DNA from 4 places in the Streptomyces sp. NPDC107522 genome. Region 1 is predicted to be linked to each of the others. Evidence: riboswitches for the same ligand, from Rfam matches in the RefSeq annotation. Region 1 holds a riboswitch; each other region holds the start of a gene.
What was found. Region 1 has a riboswitch for cyclic di-AMP ahead of ACZ7L6_RS24975 (C40 family peptidase). Riboswitches for the same ligand answer to the same signal wherever they lie in the genome.
Positions count from the first base shown of each region.

Region 2: another riboswitch for cyclic di-AMP. It lies ahead of ACZ7L6_RS06180 (C40 family peptidase); the one in region 1 lies ahead of ACZ7L6_RS24975 (C40 family peptidase).
Region 3: another riboswitch for cyclic di-AMP. It lies ahead of ACZ7L6_RS29555 (M23 family metallopeptidase); the one in region 1 lies ahead of ACZ7L6_RS24975 (C40 family peptidase).
Region 4: another riboswitch for cyclic di-AMP. It lies ahead of ACZ7L6_RS22710 (transglycosylase family protein); the one in region 1 lies ahead of ACZ7L6_RS24975 (C40 family peptidase).

Region 1 is NZ_JBVKAU010000007.1:370,998-376,019, reverse strand. It holds gene ACZ7L6_RS24985 (M23 family metallopeptidase) at 1-214, shown strand, start outside; gene pcrA (DNA helicase PcrA) at 280-2,766, opposite strand; cyclic di-AMP (ydaO/yuaA leader) riboswitch at 3,139-3,308, shown strand; gene ACZ7L6_RS24975 (C40 family peptidase) at 3,317-4,483, shown strand; gene ACZ7L6_RS24970 (hypothetical protein) at 4,852-5,022, opposite strand, start outside.
Region 2 is NZ_JBVKAU010000002.1:217,702-222,723, reverse strand. It holds gene ACZ7L6_RS06190 (choice-of-anchor D domain-containing protein) at 1-1,505, shown strand, start outside; gene ACZ7L6_RS06185 (NAD-dependent epimerase/dehydratase family protein) at 1,648-2,706, shown strand; cyclic di-AMP (ydaO/yuaA leader) riboswitch at 2,848-3,013, shown strand; gene ACZ7L6_RS06180 (C40 family peptidase) at 3,070-4,695, shown strand; gene ACZ7L6_RS06175 (sugar ABC transporter substrate-binding protein) at 4,965-5,022, shown strand, end outside.
Region 3 is NZ_JBVKAU010000011.1:19,782-24,803, forward strand. It holds gene ACZ7L6_RS29550 (PP2C family protein-serine/threonine phosphatase) at 1-666, shown strand, start outside; cyclic di-AMP (ydaO/yuaA leader) riboswitch at 900-1,057, shown strand; gene ACZ7L6_RS29555 (M23 family metallopeptidase) at 1,069-2,094, shown strand; gene ACZ7L6_RS29560 (aldo/keto reductase) at 2,285-3,229, shown strand; gene ACZ7L6_RS29565 (PrsW family intramembrane metalloprotease) at 3,353-4,681, opposite strand; gene trmB (tRNA (guanosine(46)-N7)-methyltransferase TrmB) at 4,849-5,022, opposite strand, start outside.
Region 4 is NZ_JBVKAU010000006.1:524,574-529,595, forward strand. It holds gene ACZ7L6_RS22700 (cytochrome P450 family protein) at 1-929, shown strand, start outside; gene ACZ7L6_RS22705 (transglycosylase family protein) at 1,226-2,272, shown strand; cyclic di-AMP (ydaO/yuaA leader) riboswitch at 2,478-2,677, shown strand; gene ACZ7L6_RS22710 (transglycosylase family protein) at 2,682-3,371, shown strand; gene eno (phosphopyruvate hydratase) at 3,681-4,961, shown strand.

The DNA.
Region 1 (5,022 bases):
GACCGCGAAGGACGGCACGGAGACGTGGTACTGCCACCTCTCCAGCTACCGCGTCGCCTCCGGTACGACGGTGAAGGCCGGCGACCCCATCGCGTACTCCGGCAACTCCGGCAACTCCACCGGCCCGCACCTGCACTTCGAGGTCCGGCCGGGCGGCGGTTCGGCGATAGACCCGCTCTCCTGGCTGCGCAGCCACGGCCTGGACCCGACGTAAGGCAGCGCACGCGACTCACCCTGTGAACCCCCGCCCTTCCAGCGGGGGTTCACTGCACGGGCAAGCTAGAGCTTCTCCACCGGCGCATACCGCAGCAGCAACCGCTTCGGCTTGGTGTCCCCGAAGTCGATCGTCGCCTCGGCGTTCGCGCCTGTGCCCTTCACCGCCATCACGGTGCCGAGCCCGAACTGGTCGTGCGTGACCCGGTCCCCCACCGCGAGCTGGACGACCGGCTTCTCCGACGTACGGCGCGTGGCGAAACCGGATGCGCCCGACGCCGAGGAGCGCGAGCGGGACGAAGACAGCGAGGCCGCGACGCCGGCCGCGGGACCGGAGGACATGGGCGCGGTCGCCCCCGTCCGCTTCCAGTCCACGTGCGCCGCCGGGATCTCCTCCAGGAAGCGGGAGGGCGGGTTGTACGACGGCTGCCCCCACGCGCTGCGCATCGACGAGCGCGTCAGATACAGCCGTTCCCGTGCGCGCGTGATGCCGACGTATGCCAGCCGCCGCTCCTCCTCCAGCTCCTTGGTCTGGCCGAGGGCGCGCATGTGCGGGAAGACACCGTCCTCCATGCCGGTGAGGAAGACGACCGGGAACTCCAGGCCCTTGGCGGTGTGCAGGGTCATCAGGGTGATGACGCCGGAGCCGTCCTCCTCCTCGTCCGGGATCTGGTCGGAGTCGGCGACGAGCGCGACCCGCTCCAGGAAGTCCGCGAGCCCGCCCGAGGCCTCTTCCTCACCGGATTCCTGCTCGAACTCCAGGGCCACGGCCGCGAGTTCCTGAAGGTTCTCGATGCGGGTCTCGTCCTGCGGATCGGTCGATGCCTGCAACTCGGCGAGATAGCCGGTGCGTTCGAGCACGGCCTCCAGGACGGTCGCCGGTCCCGCGCCGGACTCGACGATCGTACGGAGCTCCTCCATCAGCGTGTTGAACCGCTTGACGGCATTGGTCGACCGCGCGGCCATGCCGTACGCCTCGTCCACGCGCCGCAGCGCCTGCGGGAAGCTGATCTTCTCCCGCTGCGCAAGGGCGTCGATCATCGCCTCGGCGCGCTCGCCGATGCCCCGCTTGGGCACGTTCAGGATCCGCCGCAGCGGCACGGAGTCCTCGGGGTTGGCCAGCACCCGCAGGTAGGCCAGTACATCCCGGACTTCCTTGCGCTCGTAGAACCGGACCCCGCCGACGACCTTGTAGGGCAGGCCGACGCGGATGAAGACCTCCTCGAAGACACGGGACTGGGCGTTCGTCCGGTAGAAGACGGCGACGTCCCCGGCCTTCGCCTCGCCCGCGTCCGTGAGGCGGTCTATCTCGTCGGCGACGAACTGCGCCTCGTCGTGTTCGGTGTCCGCGACATAGCCCGTGATCCGCGCCCCCGCACCCGCGTTGGTCCACAGGTTCTTGGGCCGACGCGACTCATTGCGCTCGATCACCGCGTTGGCGGCGGACAGGATCGTCTGCGTCGAGCGGTAGTTCTGCTCCAGCAGGATCGTCGTCGCGTCCGGGTAGTCCTCCTCGAACTGGAGGATGTTGCGGATGGTGGCGCCGCGGAAGGCGTAGATCGACTGGTCGGCGTCACCCACGACACACAGCTCGGCGGGCGGGATGTCGTACTCGCTCGGCGGCACGTCCACGGGGTGCTCGCTGGTGCCGACGAGCTCGCGCACGAGCGCGTACTGGGCGTGGTTGGTGTCCTGGTACTCGTCCACCAGGACGTGCCGGAAGCGGCGGCGATAGTGCTCGGCGACGTCCGGGAACGCCCGCAGCAGATTGACCGTCGTCATGATCAGGTCGTCGAAGTCCAGGGCGTTCGCCTCGCGCAGCCGCGACTGGTACATGGCATAGGCCTGGGCGAGGGTCTTCTCGAAGCCGTCACTCGCCTGCGCAGCGAAGTCCTCCTCGTCGATCAGCTCGTTCTTCAGGTTGCTGATCTTGGCGCTGAAGGACTTGGGCGGGAACCGCTTCGGATCAAGGTCCAGGTCCCGGCACACGAGCGCCATCAGCCGCTTGCTGTCGGCGGCGTCGTAGATCGAGAACGACGACGTGAACCCGAGCTTCTTGCTCTCCCGCCGCAGGATCCGCACGCACGCGCTGTGGAAGGTCATCACCCACATCGCGTTCGCACGCGGGCCGACGAGCTGCTCGACGCGCTCCTTCATCTCGCCCGCGGCCTTGTTGGTGAAGGTGATCGCGAGGATCTGCCCCGGATGCACGTTCCGCTCGGCCAGCAGATGGGCGATGCGATGGGTGAGCACCCGCGTCTTGCCGGATCCCGCGCCGGCCACGATGAGCAGCGGGCTGCCGGAGTGGACGACGGCGGCGCGCTGGTTGTCGTTCAGCCCCTCCAGGAGCGCGGCCGCGTCGATGGCCGGGCGCGGGGCGCCGTCGCGGTAGTAGGCGTCCCGGTCCGGAGGCACGTCGAACTTCCCACCGAACAGATCGTCCGGAACCGGTTCCGGAGCGTGATCGTCCTCGGGCGGCGGCGGGGGTTCCTCCTCGTGGGCCCGTGGGGCCTGGAGGTCCGCCAGGAAGCTGTCGTCAAAGAGGCTGCTCATCGCTCTCCGAGTCTAGGGCGCTCCACTGACAGCCCGCCGCCACCCCGAGAACATCACCTGTTTCAGGCCTCGATGATCTCCGGAAACCGGCCCACCCGACGGAACCTCACCCTCCAGAACCACCCCACCACGACCCGTGATCGAGGCCCTCAATATGAAGGAAGCGGCCCAAGCACCCACACACGCCAACAGTCAGCCCAAACAGTCCAAGTCCACCCAAACCCGCCGTCACCCACCGTGATCACCAAGGCTCTGACTCAAGGTCACGAAAATGTATCGGGCATATCGAACATCAACCTTCACAGGGGCCACACGAGTTGGCTACCGTGCCGGGCAGGCCGTACGACCCCCACCGGCGAACGTCGCCGGGCCGCACGGCCTCCGCCGAGTCCGGTACGCCGCGCTGCGACCGGAGCCGGGGACCCACCGAACCCGGGGTGAATCGGCCGGACTTCCCTCCCGGGACCGGCCGTAGGGCAACCCTTCCGGAACCACCCGCCCGAACCCGACAGCTAACTCGGTAGGCGGAGCACGGAAGGAGTCGCCTCCCTTGGCGTCGCACCGCAAGTCGCGTCCCGCAGGGACACGCGTAGCAGGCATACGGACCCCCGCCCTCGCCACGGCGGCCCTCACTTCCGTGGCCCTGCTGTCCCAGACGGCCAACGCGAGCCCCTCGACGGACGACAAGCCGAGCCTCGAAGAGGTCGAGAAGAAGGTCGACGACCTCTACCGCCAGGCAGAGTCGGCGACCGAGAAGTACAACGCGGCCAAAGAGAAGACCGCGAAGCAGCGCAAGCGCGTCGACACCCTCCTGGACGACGTCGCCAAGCGCACCCAGGAGCTCAACGACGCGCGCGAGGAGCTCGGCCGCAACGCCGCCGCCCAGTACCGCACGGGAGCCGCCGCCCCCGACACCGCGACCTTCCTCCTGGCGGACACCCCGCAGGACTACTTCGACCAGACCCAGCTGATGGACCGTATGACCGGCCGTCAGAAGGAGGCGGTCGACGACTACTTCACGCAGCAGTCCACGACGATGAAGAAGCGTCAGGAGGCCACCAAGAGCCTCGAGACGCTCACCGAGTCGCAGAACGACCTGCAGCAGGCCAAGTCCACGGTCCAGCAGAAGCTCTCCGACGCACGGGAACTCCTCTCGAAGCTGACGGCGGAGGAGAAGGCACGCCTCGCCGCGATCGAGAAGCGCAAGCAGGAGGAAGCCGCGCGCAAGGCCGCGGAGCTGGCCCGGCAGCAAGCGGAGGCGGAGCGCCAGCGCCAGGAGGCCGCCCAGCAGCAGGAGAGCACCGAGCAGCCGTCCGCCCCGAGCACCTCGGACCCGTCCGCGACGGACTCCTCGTACGCCACCAAGGCCGAGAAGGCCCTGGCCTTCGCCCGCGCCCAGATAGGCAAGCCGTACGTCTGGGGCGCCACCGGCCCCGACTCCTACGACTGCTCCGGCCTCACCCAGGCCGCCTGGAAGGCCGCCGGCGTGGACATCCCCCGCGTCACCTACGACCAGGTCAACGCCGGCACCACGGTCTCCCTGTCCAACGCCCAGCCCGGCGACCTGGTCTTCTTCTACGACGACGTCACCCACGTGGGCCTCTACATCGGCAACGGCATGATGATCCACGCCCCGAAGCCCGGCGCGTACGTCCGCGAGGAGTCGATCTACTACGACGGAGAGTCGTCGATCCACAGCGTGGTCCGCCCGGCCTGACGCGCATGTGACGCCCTGCTCTCCACACGCGCGCGTGGCGCCCTGTCTCCGACACGCGCGCGTGTCAGTCATTTCCGACACGCGCGCGTAAAGGAGCCCCTTGGCGGCGCGCCCCCACGCACCCGCAGTCGCGTACGGCGGGAAGGGGACGTGCCGGGGGGTGTCCGCCCGCAGTGGCCGGCGTCAACACGCAGCACGTCCCGGCCCAAGGTGACCGCCGGTCCGAGGACGGACACCTCCCGGCGCGGCCCCGACCCACAACGGACCCGCAGCGCTACGCGCACCCCCACTCAGCGACACGGGCCGCCGCAGGCATCAACGCGCACGCGGATCCGGTTCCGCCCCCGGAACGGCCCCCGAGACCGAGGTCACGTCCACAGAACGGCAATAAAAACGTTCGCCGCGGTCAGCAGCCCCACTAGCCCGAACAGCCCCTTCTCCACCTCCTCCTCGTCCCGCTTCACATAGACGAGCCCGAGGATCACGATCAGCAGCGCCAGCTTCACACCGATCTTGATGTTGTTGACGGACTGGTCGTC
Region 2 (5,022 bases), on a different contig from region 1:
TCACGGTCACCAACACCGGGTCCCGCCCGGCTGCACGGATTCGCCTCGCGATCAGCCGGGAGTGGCGTGTCCTCACGCCGCTGCCGGACACCGCCCTGCCACCCGGCGGAAGCCTCACTCTGGACGTGGTCTTCATCCCCGGACACGCCGGCCCGCTGGCCGGCACTGTCACGCTCGACGGCGACACGCTGGACGGACCCGTCGCCGTCGCGCTGGAGGGCACCGGGGTGGCCGCCCCGATCGCGCTGCTGAATCCCGCCGCACTCGCCTTCGGCGACCAGCCTCTCACCACCCACGGGCTTCCCAGGACGGTGACGGTGAGCAACGAGGGGGTGCTCGATCTGGAGATCGGCGCCGTCGATCTCGTGGGACCCGACGCGGGTGACTTCCAGGTCGCCGAGGACCGCTGCCGACGGGAGACCATCACGCCCGAGCGGTCGTGCACGGTCGCCGTCCTGTTCACGCCGAGCGCACTCGGAGCCCGCAGGGCGGAGCTGCGGATCACCGACAACGCTTCCGGCAGTCCCCGCACCGTCGCGCTCACCGGCACGGGCGTCCCCGCGCCTCTGTGCGGCGCCGACCCGACCGCGGTCGGCTTCCCGCCGCAGCGCGTGGGCAGTACGGCCACGCCGCAACACGTGACCCTGACCAACAACGGAGCCGATCCGATCACCGTGACCTCGGTGACGGTGACGGGAGCCGCGGCGGGCGACTACGCGATCCAACAGGGCTGCGGCGGCGGCCCCTTGGCCCCCGGAGGGTCCTGTGCGGTCGGGGTGACCTTCCGGCCGACGGCGATCGGTATGCGGGACGCCGACCTCGTCGTGCGGTGCGCGGCTCCCGTGCCCGGCCTCTCGGTGCCGCTGACCGGCACCGGTCTGGGCACGGTGGTGACGTTCGATCCGCCGGGGCTGACCTTCGAGGCGCAGCCGGTCGGCACGTTCAGCGCACGACAGGACCTGCTGCTGGCCAACACCGGGAACACCGAGCTGACCATCCAGAGCCTCGCGGTCAGCGGCGACTTCCGCCACGACCACTCCTGCAGCGTGCTGCGGCCGAACGGTTACTGCCGGATCAGGGTGATCTTCCTCCCGACAGCGGAGGGCGCCCGCGCCGGCGAGGTACGCGTCACCGACAGTCTCGGCCGGACCCACACCGCTGCCCTGCTCGGAACGGGGGTGGCTCCTCACGCGGCACTGAGCACCGCCGCCCTCGACTTCGGCGACCAGGCGGTCGCCTCCCCCTCCGCCCCCCGGACGGTCCACCTGACCAACACCGGCTCCGGAGCGCTGACCGTCGAACGTGTCGACATCGCCGACGGTACAGCCGGCTTCGTCAAGACGGCGGACACGTGTACCGGTGCCGTCCTGCGGGGCGGCGACTCCCGCTCGATCGCCGTCACGTTCACCCCGCCTGCTGGAGGGGAACTCCTCGGCGCCCTCAGGATCACCACCAACGCCCAGGACAGCCCGCACGTCATCCGCCTCCGCGGCAACGGAGCATGACCGCAGCCGGGCCGAAGACGGTCCGTTCGGTACCCGGCTGCACCCTTGGGGAAGCTGTCCCCCGTGCCCTCGAACGCATGGCCGTGCACAGGGATCGCCGCTACCGTGATCGACCGGCTTCCGTGCGGGAGAAGGGGTGAGGGTGGGCGCAGACGGGTCGGCGGCCGTGTTGGTCACCGGTGGCAGCGGGTTCGTCGGCAGCCATCTGGTCAACCGGCTCCTGGAGCGCGGCTACGAGGTCCACGCCACCGTGCGCAGCACGGCCGACACGGCGAAGGTACGGCCGCTGCGGGAGATGCAGGACGCGCATCCGGGCCGACTGTCGCTGTTCGAGGCCGACTTGCTCACCGAGGGCGCCTTCGACGAGGCGATGAGCGGCTGCCGGGTGGTGTTCCATGTGGCGTCGCCGTTCCGCATGCCGGAGAAGATCAAGGACGGCCGCCGGGACATGGTCGACCCGGCCCTGCTGGGCACGCGCAACGTGCTGGCGGCCGTCGAACGGACGCCCACGGTCGACCGGCTCGTCCTCACCTCCACCGTGGGCGCGATCTTCGGCGACTACGCGGACGTCCTGGACATGGACGACGCGGTCCTCTCGGAACGGTACTTCAACACCACCAGCACGGTGGAGAACAACCCCTACCACTACGCCAAGACCGTCGCGGAGCGCGCGGCATGGGACGCGGAGGCCGCCCAGGACCGCTGGCGGATGGTGTCGGTCAACCCCGGCCTGATCCTGGGCCCCTCCCTCACACCCGCCTCGGAGTCCGGGAGCCTGTTCCTGCTGGAGGAGCTCTTCAAGGGCTACTTCTTCTACGGCGCACCGGACTTCAGCTTCACCACGGTGGACGTGCGCGAGGTGGCCGACGCGCACATCGCGGCGGCGGAGAACCCGGACGCGAAGGGCCGATACATCCTCGCCGCCCGGACCATGACGTCCTTCCACGAGATGGCCCGCATCCTGCGGACCCGGCACCCACGCGACCTCCGCCTCCCGCGCACCGCGCTCCCGCACTGGCCCGTACGCCTCCTCGGCCCGGCCTTCGGGCTGACCCAGGACTACATCCGCAAGCACCTCGGCATCCGCTTCGAAGTGAACAACAGCCGGAGCGTGAGCGAACTGGGCATCACCTACCGCCCGATCGAGGAGACGATCCTCGATCATTACTCGGCGTGGCGGAGCCAGCGCGCCGCGAAGTGAATTCGGCCCTCGACCTGCCCCGAGCGTCGAAGGTCACAAAAACGTATCGGACATTTCACACGTCAATCTTCACGCGAGACACACAAGTTGGTTAGGTTACGCCTCAGGCCGCACGACGACCTCCGGCGAACCCGCCGGGACGTGCGGCCTCCGCCGAGTCCGGTGCGCCCACGCGGCCACTGGAGCCGGGGACCCAACCGAACTTGGGGTGAATCGGCCAACTGCCCTTCGGGGCAAGGGCCGTAGGGCACACCTTCCGGAACCCGAACCCGTCAGCTAACTCGGTAGGCGGAGTACGGAAGGAGTACGTCGCCCATGGCGCCGGAACGCACCGCGCGTCCGGGGGCTTTGAGCCTCCCCGGCATGCGCAATTCCGCACTCGCGTCGGCGGCCCTCACCTCTGTGGCCCTGCTCGGCCAGACGGCCAACGCCGCCCCGTCCGTCGGGGACGAGACGCCGAGCCGCGAGGAGGTGAGCCGACGGGTCAGCTCCCTCTACAACCAGGCCGAGTCCGACACGGGGACCTTCAACGCCACTCGCGCCGCGGCGACGGGACCGCGGGGGCGCGCCGACCGGCCGACGGACGCCGGACGCGGGTCCGCCTCGGCTGTCCGGCGTGACGAGAGCAGGCGCAGCGACCCGGCCCTCGACAGCGTCGCCCGGCAGTGGTTCGACGCGGCCCGCTCGAAGCTGGGTCCGACCGTCCCGGCGAGGCTGCCGAGCGACAGGGTGCCGGACCGTCCCACCGGGACACGGCCGGCTCGCCCGGCGGAGCGTGCGGTCGAGGGGCTGACCGACCGGGGGCGTGAGGCAACCGGCCGTGCCTCACTGGAGCTGCCCGCCGCCCCGGTCGCGGAGCTGACGTCCGGTCCGGCCGCCGGAACGACTCCCTTGGCCGAGCTGACTGCCGGCCCCGTCGCCGCCCTGCCGGCCGCTCCGGACGCATCGCAGACGGCAACCTGGGCCATCCAGGACACACAGAACAACCAGATCACGCAGAGCACACACGGCACCCAGACCGCCCTGGCCCTGCCCGCTCCGACCACCGCGCCTGCGGCCGAGTCGACGGCCGATCCGCAACAGCGGTCCTCATTGCGGACGACCAAGGAACAGAGCCGACTCAAGCTCGACCGGGCCCGCCAGTTGCTGTCCGCCTACACCGCACAACAGGGCACCGCGCTCACACCGATCGAAACCACGCCGAGCCAGGCCCCGGCCGCCGACACCTGGAGTTCCACGCCGACCGCGCTCCAGCCCGATGACACGTGGAGCTCCACACCGGCCCCGGTCCAGCCCACCGACACCTGGAGCACCACACCGGCCCCGGTCCAGCCCGCGGCCGAGACACAGTGGCAGGCGCTGCAGGAGCTGGGCGCGGCCGACCTTACGCCGGTCCCGGCCGACACAACGGCCTGGGCAGGCACCGCAGTCTGGTCTGCCGACCCGCCCACGGCCGCCACCACAAGCCAAACCCTCGGCACGGGCCAGACCCTCTACCCCCAGGCCCCTGACACGAGCCCGACCCTCGGCACGAGCCCGGCTCCAGGCACAACCCCGGCTCTGGACACGAGCCCGGCTCTGGGCACGAGCGCCGTCGCCGCACCCACCGCCCCCACGACGCCCACCGCGCCCCAGGAAACCCGAGCCGTGCGAGCCCTCGAGTTCGCCCGCGCCCAGCTCGGCAAACCCTGCGTCTGGGGCACGACGGGCCCGGACGCGTTCGACGGCGCAGGCCTCACCCAGGCCGCCTGGAAGGCCGCCGGAATCACGCTCCCGCGCACCCCGCAGGAGCAGGCCACCGCCGGCCGCGGAATCGCCCTCCCCTACGTCGAGCCCGGCGACCTGGTCCTCTTCCACGCCGGCCACGTCGGCATCTACTCCGGGAACGGCATGATGATCCACGCCCCCGGCCCGGGCGCGTCCATACGCGAGGAGACGATCCACTACGCCGGTGAGGCGGCGATCCACAGCGTGATACGCCCCGCCTGATCCGGCGCCCCCACCACAGACGCCACCGCCGCCACCCTGCCTCCACGAGGCGGGGTGGCTTTCGCTGCCCACCCATCGGTGACACCCCGCCACCTCGGCTTTGTCGGTACGTCCTGACAAGCCCATTGACATCACCTGCCGAGGCCCGCATAGTACCTGCCACTAGAGCGCGCTAGTGGAGCGCTCCAGTCGTATCCAGCGGGCGGTAACCCGTGAACCTCCCCCCACCTGAGAACCCGCCCTGATCAGCACAGTGAGGTGCATGGGACATGCGCAGACACCAGCGAGCCGCCGCTCTGACCGCCACGGTGCTGGCCGGCGCCCTGT
Region 3 (5,022 bases), on a different contig from region 1:
TACGAGGCGGCGCAGAAGGGCGCCTCCATCGGCGGTGACCTGTACGCCGTGCAGGACAGCCCGCACGGTGTACGGGTCGTCGTGGGGGACGTACGCGGCAAGGGCATGGGTGCCGTGGGGGCCGTCGCCGTCGTCATCGGGGCCTTCCGGGAGGCCGCCGAGCAGGAGGCCACTCTGGAGGCAGTGGCACAGCGGCTGGAGCGGGCGCTGGCGCGCGAGCGTATGCGGCGCGAGGGAGTCGAGTCCTACGAGGGGTTCACCACCGCCGTACTCGCCGAGCTGCCGCACGGCAACGGGATCGTGCGGCTCGTCAACCGCGGGCACCCACCGCCCCTGCTGCTGTACGCCGACGGCAGCGTGCGCTCGCTGCTCGCCACCGAGCCCGCGCTGCCGCTGGGCATGGCGGAGCTCGGCGCCTGGCCCGACCGGGCCGAGGAGGCCGACTTCGTGAGCGGATCCACGCTGCTGCTGTACACCGACGGCCTGTCCGAGGCGCGGGACGAGAACGGACGGTTCTACGACCCCGAGGTGGGTCTCGCGGGGCAGCGGGCCGACGCACAGCGCGAGCCGGCCGCGCTCCTCGGTGCGCTCGCCGCGGAGGTGCGCCGGCACTCCGGGGACGGGATGGCGGACGACATGGCCCTCATCGCCGTACGACGACCGTGATCGTTCTCACCAAGGGTGATCGGGCGACCGCCCTCCGCATAACAACTGACATACCGTCAATACCTGTGTGGCTCCCGAGCCTCGGCCAACTCGCCCGATTTAGGCCGCTCATGACCCCTAAGTCCCGCTGAAAATAGTTAATGATCAAGCGGAACAGCTTGGAATCCGCACCTCGCGTCTATTAACGTTCGATAACGCAGCGCGGTCGTCCCAGCCGTCACAAGAGATGGCTCCGTGCGCACGCGCCGAATCCCGCAAGGGAGCCGGGGAACCACCACCCTGGGGTGAATCGCGCGGATTCCGCCGTGAAGTCACGGACGGTATACGCGCGTAGGAGACCTTCCTGCTCCGAACCCGTCAGCTAACCCGGTAGGCGAGAAGGAAGGAAAGGAGTACGCCCACGTGGCGTCCAACAGGCCTGCTACGCAAGCCCCGTTCGTGCCGAGTCAGCGCAGCACCGACACCTTCGGCTACGACAGCTACCGCACCGACGAGGGCCCGTTCGAGGAGTGGAACCCCACCGCGGAGTCCATTCGTCCGGTCCGTGGCAGGCATCGCGTCGCCAAGCAGCGCGGCGGGGGACTCGCGCGCAGCTCCACGGTTCTCGGCGTCGGCGTCATAGCCGCCGTCGGCGCGGGCGGCATGGCCAGCGCGCAGAGCGGCAAGCCGCCGGTCGCCATCACCATGCCCGACCTGCCGCTGATCTCCGACGACGACTCCTCCGCCGCCGAGGACTCCGCGACCGCGCTGAGCACCATGGGCGAGACCACCGAGGAGACCACCCAGGGCACCAGCGACGCCGGTGAGGCGCTGCGGGCCCGGATCATCGCCCAGGTCGAGCAGCAGCAGGACCAGATCCAGAACAAGGCCGCCGCCGAAGCGGTCGCCGCCGCCGAGAAGGAGGCCGCCGCCGCGGCCGCCAAGGCGGAGAAGGAGGCCGAGGCCAAGGCCGCCGCCGCCAAGGCCAAGGCCGAGGAGGAGGCCCGCAAGAAGGCCGAGGCCGAGCGCCTCGCCGAGCTGGCCAAGCAGTACACGCTGCCGACCTCCTCGTACACCATCACCTCGACCTTCGGTCAGGCCGGCGCCTACTGGTCGTCCGGCTACCACACGGGCCTCGACTTCGCCGCCCCGTCCGGCACGCTGATCAAGGCGGTCCACTCCGGCACGATCACGTTCGCCGGCTGGGACGGCTCGTACGGCTACAAGACCGTGCTGACCCTCGACGACGGCACCGAGCTCTGGTTCGCGCACCAGTCCTCGATCAGCGTCAGCGTGGGCCAGAAGGTCAACACGGGCGACGTCATCGGCCGCGTGGGCGCCACCGGCAACGTGACCGGTGCCCACCTCCACCTCGAGGTGCACCCCGACGGCAGCACGAGCGGCATCGACCCGATGGCGTGGCTGCAGAGCAAGGGCCTCACGCCCTGAGGTTCACCCGCTTCCGAGACCGCGTTTCGGATGCCCCGGCCTTTGATCCCGGTTCCGATCCCCCGGCGGTCCTGACGGCTACCCCCCACGTCAGGGCTGCCGGTTTCCGGAGCGCCGGGGTCCGCTTGTTTACGGGAAATTTGCGGGCGTCCCGGAAGACCGGGCTCCGCCAAGCGCGTTGATGTCGAGCATGACTTCTCTTCGCAAGCTCGGCTCCTCCGACCTCGAGGTCTCCCCGCTCTCCCTCGGCGGCAACGTCTTCGGCTGGACCGCCGACGAGGACCGGTCCTTCGCCGTCCTCGACGCCTACACGGCGGCCGGCGGCAACTTCATCGACACGGCCGACTCGTACTCGGCCTGGGTCGAGGGCAACGCGGGCGGCGAGTCCGAGACCATCATCGGCAAGTGGCTGCGGGCGCGCGGCAACCGGGACGACGTCGTCATCGCCACGAAGGTCAGCCAGCACCCCGACTTCCAGGGCCTGTCCGCCGCCAACATCAAGGCCGCCGCGGACGCCTCGCTCCGCCGCCTCGGCACCGACCGCATCGACCTCTACTACACCCACTTCGACAAGCCCGAAGTCCCGGTCGAGGAGATCATCGGCGCGCTGGACGAGCTGGTGAAGGCGGGCAAGGTACGGCACATCGCCGCCTCCAACATCTCCGCCGAGCGGCTGCGGGCGTCCCTGGACTTCTCCGACCGCGAGGGCCTCGCCCGGTACGTCGCCCTGCAGCCCCACTACAACCTGGTCTCCCGCGACACCTACGAGGGCGAGCTCCAGGACCTCGCCGAGCGGGAAGGCCTCGCGGCGGTCCCGTACTACGCCCTGGCGTCCGGCTTCCTCACGGGCAAGTACCGCGCCGGTACGACGGTGGGGAGCCCGCGCGCCCAGGGCGCCGGCAGGTACCTGGAGACGGAGCGGGGCCGCAACGTGCTCGCCGTCCTCGACGAGATCGCCCAGGCCCACGAGGCGCCGGTGGCCACGGTGGCCCTGGCCTGGCTGGCGTCCCGGCCGACGGTCGCGGCCCCGATCGCCTCGGCCCGGACGGTCGAGCAGCTGCCGGCACTGCTGGGCGTGGCGGAGCTGAGGCTGACGGACGGGCAGCTGGAGAAGCTGACGGCCGCGTCGGCCTGAGTCCTTCAGCCCGCCTGGGGTGCTGCCCCCTGGCGGGGTCGGAGGGGCGCAGCCCCTGAAGGCCGGGACGGGTAGGGGCGGCGGGGGCGAGACCGACACCGGCCCGCCCGCCGCCTACTACGGTCACGTCCGATACGGGTTGTACGCGGGGTACGGCACCCCTCCGTACCCCTGCCCGTACATCTGTCCGTACATCTGTCCGTACGGCTGCCAGTGACCCGGCGCCGGATATCCATACGTCGGCCAGACCTGCGCGGCATTCAGCGCGGGGCGTGCGAAAGCGCGGCGCCCCCACAGCTCGTGCAGCAACTCCCGTTCCCGTACGACGAAGTCGGCGCCGGCCCGTCCGCGGCGCCCCCGGTGCCGTAGGAACGCCAGCGACGTGGCGTACGCCTCGTACTGCGCCACCGCCCGGGCCGCCTCCCGCCCGCCGTGGCGCCGCGCGTACTGCCGGGCCACCCGCCGGGCCCGCATCGAGCCGAGCGCGAACGGCTCGCCCGGGGTCAGCCACCCGGCGGCGACGTATGCGGGCAGTTCCTCGCGCACGGTCCTCAGCTCGCGCTGCCGGGTCCAGATCACGAGCCAGGTCAGCAGGCCGAACGTGGGGACCATGAAGGCCGCGTAGACGGCGAAGAACCCGTACTCGCCGAGGGCCGACGAGCCGTTCCAGGTGGCGTGCATGCCCATGGCGAGCAGCAGCCCGGAGATCGGGAGGAGCACGCGGCGCAGGTGCTGTCGTGGGCCGGACAGCGCCGCGATGCCGAAGCCGATGCCGGTGAGGACGGTGAAGAGGGGGTGCGCGAAGGGCGACATGATGACGCGGACGAAGAAGGTCGCCGCGGTGACGGAGGCGATGCCGCTGTCGCCGGAGAGCTGGTCGGTGCCGAAGGCGGTGCCGAGGTAGAGGATGTTCTCGGTGAAGGCGAAGCCGGTGGCGGTGACACCGGCTATCACCACGCCGTCGACGATTCCGGTGAAGTCCTGTCTGCGGAAGAGGAAGACGAGCAGGACGGCGGCCGCCTTGGCCGTCTCCTCCACGATGGGCGCTATGACGGTCGCGCCGAGGGTGTCCGCGTGCGACGGATCGGCCGTCGCGGTCGCTATCCATCTGGTCGCGAAGCTGTTGGCGACGATCGCTATCAGCGCCGCCGCGCAGGCGCCCCAGGCGAAGGAGAACAGCAGGTTGCGCCAGGGGCCCGGTTCGACGCGGTCCAGCCACCGGAAGGAGGCGACCAGCAGCGGCACCGGCAGCACGGCGAGCCCGAGTCCGACCAGGAACCCTTCGGTGCCGGTCTGCTCACGCACCAGGGCGAGGATGACCAGCCCGGAGAGCGCGAGCAGGGTGCTGAGCGCGCCGTAACGCACCCAGCGCTTCTGCCACCAGTGCGCGTGCCGCAGTGCGCCGCCGGCGGGACCGGTGGGGTGCGTCGGGTACGGGGGACAGGTGGCCACGGCATTGACCCTAACGAGACGGGGGCGCCGCCCGCAGCAGCGCGAGGGGTTCCGGCGCCGGTGGGGGTGCTGTCGATGCTGCTTTAGATGCCCTGCAGATGCTGTTGTCGGTGCTCTTGTACGCGCTCTTGTAAGTGCTGTTCTTCCCGCTGTTCTTCCCGCTGTTCCTACCGCTGTACGCGGCGGAAGAGCAGGTCGTTCACCACATGACCCTTGTCCAGTCCCTGCCCCTCGAAACGGGTCAGCGGACGGGACTGCGGACGCGGCGCGAACCCGCCGTCGGCCTGGGTGTTCTCGAAGTCGGGGTGTGCGGTCAGCACTTCGAGCATCTGTTCGGCGTA
Region 4 (5,022 bases), on a different contig from region 1:
TCACGCCCCGGAGGGTCGCCGAGTTCGCCCCCCGCGTGCAGGAGCTCACGGACCACCTCATCGACGGGTTCGCGGCGAAGGGGAACGCCGACCTGATCCACGAGTTCGCCTTCCCGCTCCCCATCTACGCCATCTGCGACCTGCTGGGCGTCCCCCGCGAGGACCAGGACGACTTCCGGGACTGGGCGGGCATGATGATCCGGCATCAGGGCGGCCCGAGGGGCGGTGTCGCACGGTCCGTCAAGAAGATGCGCGGCTATCTCGCCGACCTCATCCACCGCAAGCGCGAGGCACTCCCCGCGGCCCCCACCCCCGGCGAGGACCTCATCTCCGGCCTCATCCGCGCCTCCGACCACGGCGAGCACCTCACCGAGAACGAGGCCGCCGCCATGGCCTTCATCCTTCTGTTCGCCGGATTCGAGACGACCGTCAATCTCATCGGCAACGGCACGTACGCCCTGCTCACCCACCCCGAGCAGCGCGCCCGCCTCCAGAAGTCCCTCACCGCCAAGGAGGCCGCCCTCCTCGAAACCGGCATCGAGGAACTCCTCCGCTACGACGGCCCCGTCGAGCTCGCCACCTGGCGCTTCGCCACCGAACCCCTCACCATCGGCGGGCAGCACATCGCACCCGGCGACCCCGTCCTGGTCGTCCTGGCCGCCGCCGACCGGGACCCGGAGCGGTTCGCCGACCCCGACGTCCTCGACCTCGGCCGCCGCGACAACCAGCACCTCGGCTACGGCCACGGCATCCACTACTGCCTCGGCGCCCCGCTGGCCCGGCTGGAGGGCCAGACCGCCCTCGCCACGCTCCTCACCCGCCTCCCGGATCTGGAACTCGCGGTGGACCCGGCCGAGTTGCGGTGGCGAGGCGGCCTCATCATGCGCGGACTGCGTACGCTGCCCGTCCAATTCACACCGGCACCGTGACCGCCGTGCCATCGCCTTCGTGAGCGCAGCGCCGTCGCCTTCGTGAGCGCAGCGCCGTCGTCGCACTTCACAGCCGTCCGGTCACGGACCGGAGCGAAACGCTCCACCTACCCCGCACGGCCCGTTCGCACACCCGAAGATGAGATGCCCTCAAGTCTGTGATCTTCACGTGATCTACGCGGCATTAACTTGTGACAAGTGATCGCCTGCCTATACGTTCACGGATCAGCGCGGCCCCTGCAACACCCGGCACGACCGGTCGCGCCGGTCCCTGCTGTCTCGCGAAAGGTCCCCGCATGCTCTCCGGGAACGGTCGTCACCGTCGCCCCCGCCAGGCTCCGGCCCTCATCGTCGCGGCCGGTGTGACCGGCTCCGCCATCGCCATCCCGCTGCTCGGCGCCACGGGCGCCAGCGCAGCCGAGGGCACCGTGTGGGACAAGGTGGCCGAGTGCGAGAGCGGCGGCTCCTGGAGCGCCGACACCGGCAACGGGCAGTACGGCGGACTGCAGTTGACCCAGGAGGACTGGGACAAGTACGGCGGCCTCGACTACGCCTCCAGTCCCGACCTCGCGAGCCGCTCCCAGCAGATCGCCGTCGCTCAGAAGATCCTCGCGGACCAGGGCACCAGCCCTTGGGGTACCTGTGCGGTGCTCAACGGGCTCACCAAGGACTCCGGTTCGGTCGACCTCGACACCGGCGTCGCGGAGGACTCGCCCTCCGAGGTGTCCGGATCTTCCGGATTGCTGGATTCATCCAACTCATCCGGATCATCTGACTCGTCCAATTCCTCCGACTCGTCCGGCTCGTCGACGCCCTCAGGCTCGTCCGGCGACTCGTCGGACTCCTCGAACTCGCCGAGCGGCTCTCCCGATGGTTCGTCCGAATCGTCCCAGGATTCGTCCTCTTCTCCCTCTTCTTCCTCTTCGGCGGACGATTCCGCGAAGTCCGGTACGTCACCCTCCGCAAAGGCCTCGCAGTCACCCGAGGACCCCTCCACGGAGACGCCCAAGAGTGACGATCAGGCCAACTCCGGCCAGGATGTGGGCTCCTGGGGTCTCGCCGACACGGGGGCGATCTACGCGGAAACGGCCGACGCCGTGGCCGGCTCCGGTCGCCATCGCGGCCCCAGCGCCGACGAGAGTGAGGTCGCCGACAGTGCCGCCAAGGCCTCCGGTCGCCACGCCTCGTACACCGTCCGCGCCGGCGACACTCTCGCGTCCATCGCCGACTCCCTTGAGCTCGACGGTGGATGGTCCGCGCTGTACGACGCGAACAAGAAGGCCATCGGTACTGACGCCAACCACATCTTCCCCGGTCAGACCCTGGAACTCCCCGCCGAATAGGGGGCGAACAGGGCGAAAAGCAGCTGGAGTTCGCGTCATGGTTCGCGCTGAATGTCCGTTTTAAATGTAGTGAGAGATAGATCTCAGAAGCCCTGATCGTCTTTGGAAATCCGGGATTCGGGTGTCTACGGTCGTGATCGCTCGGCAATCCGAGCCCCGGCTGCCGCAACGCCGAATCCTGCCAGCGGCCGCACGGGAACAGTCGTCGCGTCAAGCGCCGTAGGCAGGAGCGGGGGACCCAAGGTAGGCGCCGGGTCCGGCAGTTGAGGCCTTTCGAGGCCGCACGGCCGGAGTCGGCTAGGGGTGAAGCCGCGCAACGGGAGCCGAAAGGCGACCGGGCGCGGCCGGGCAACTCAACCGGCCCGAACCCGACAGCTCACCTCGCAGGCGTCGGTGAGGGGATCTCTCCATGCTGTTTTCCAGCAAGGGCAAGCACCGTCGTCCGTCCAAGGCCGCTCGCGCCATCGCCGTCGTCGGCGTCACCGGTGCCGCCGCCGTCGCCGCCCCGCTGATGGCGGCCGGCAGCGCCTCCGCCGCCACCGCGTCCGAGTGGGACGCCGTCGCCCAGTGCGAGTCCGGCGGCAACTGGTCGATCAACACCGGCAACGGCTACTACGGCGGTCTGCAGTTCTCCGCTTCCACCTGGGCCGCGTACGGCGGCACGGCGTACGCCTCCACCGCCGACAAGGCCACCAAGGCCCAGCAGATCGAGATAGCCGAGAAGGTCCTCGCGGGCCAGGGCAAGGGCGCCTGGCCGAACTGCGGCACCGGCCTGTCCAGCGCCGCCTACAACGGCTCCTCGGCGAGCGGCTCCTCGCAGAGCACCGAGACGACCACGCGCTCCACCGAGCAGCAGTCGGCCTCCCGCTCCACCGACCGCCCGGCCGCCAAGAAGAGCACCAAGACCGTCACCACCCCGACCGGCAAGAAGGTCAAGAAGGGCGACGGCGAGTACAAGGTCGTCAAGGGTGACACCCTCAGCTCGATCGCCGAGAAGCACGACGTCAAGGGCGGCTGGGAGAAGCTCTTCCAGCTGAACAAGGACATCGTCGAGGACGCGAACCTGATCTACCCGGGTCAGCAGCTGCACCTGAAGTAATACCCGGGCGACAGCTGAACCACAGCGCCCTCCCATCCGTGGTCCTCATAATGAAGGCCTCGTGAGGGCCACCCCCGTCCCCACGGGCTCCCCGCTCCGGTGCGTGTTCCCCCGTACGCACCGGGGCGGGGTTTTTTGTGCGGGGTGCTTTTGTGTACGGGGGTTTTTGTTCCGTTCGGAAACAATTTACTCTCGGTTCTGTCCACGGGCCGGTCGACCGCTGGCCGATCGCCGTGAGCCGGTTAGGCTCGTCTCGCAGTACCCACCACGGTCTGCGTACCCGCGTCACATCCCAAGAAGGAGATGCTCGTGCCGTCCATCGACGTCGTCGTAGCTCGGGAAATCCTGGACTCCCGAGGCAACCCCACGGTCGAGGTCGAGGTCGGCCTCGACGACGGCAGCACGGGTCGTGCCGCCGTTCCGTCCGGCGCCTCGACGGGCGCCTTCGAGGCCATCGAGCTCCGCGACGGTGACCCCAACCGCTACCTGGGCAAGGGTGTCGAGAAGGCCGTCCTCGCCGTCATCGAGCAGATCGGCCCGGAGCTGGTCGGCTACGACGCCACCGAGCAGCGCCTGATCGACCAGGCCATGTTCGACCTGGACGCCACCGACAACAAGGGCTCCCTCGGCGCCAACGCCATCCTCGGCGTCTCGCTCGCCGTCGCCCACGCCGCCTCCGAGGCCAGCGACCTCCCGCTCTTCCGCTACCTGGGCGGCCCGAACGCGCACCTGCTGCCGGTGCCGATGATGAACATCCTGAACGGCGGCTCGCACGCCGACTCCAACGTGGACATCCAGGAGTTCATGATCGCCCCGATCGGCGCGGAGTCCTTCTCCGAGGCCCTGCGCTGGGGCGCCGAGGTCTACCACACCCTGAAGAAGGTCCTGAAGAGCAAGGGCCTGGCCACCGGCCTCGGCGACGAGGGCGGCTTCGCCCCGAACCTCGGCTCCAACCGCGAGGCCCTCGACCTCATCCTCGAGGCCGTCAAGGAGGCCGGCTACACCCCCGGCGAGCAGATCGCCCTCGCCCTCGACGTCGCCGCGTCCGAGTTCTACAAGGACGGCGTCTACGTCTTCGAGGGCAAGGAGCGCTCGGCGGCCGAGATGACCGAGTACTACGCCGAGCTCGTCGAGGCGTACCCGCTCGTCTCCATCGAGGACCCGCTGTTCGAGGACGACTGGGAGGGCTGGAAGACCATCACCGCCAAGCTCGGTGACAAGGTCCAGCTCGTCGGCGACGACCTGTTCGTCACCAACCCCGAGCGCCTGGCCCGCGGCATCGAGGAGGGCGCGGCCAACGCCCTGCTGGTCAAGGTCAACCAGATCGGCTCCCTGACCGAGACCCTGGACGCCGTCGAGCTCGCCCAGCGCAACGGCTTCAAGTGCATGATGTCCCACCGCTCCGGCGAGACCGAGGACGTCACCATCGCCGACCTGGCCGTCGCCACCAACTGCGGCCAGATCAAGACCGGCGCCCCGGCCCGCTCCGAGCGCGTCGCCAAGTACAACCAGCTGCTGCGCATCGAGGAGATCCTCGACGACGCCGCCGTGTACGCGGGTCGCTCGGCCTTCCCGCGCTTCAAGGGCTGACCTCGGCAGGGCTAAGGCTTAGCCAGGCATACGTACGTCCCCGTACTCGGTCCCGTACCGT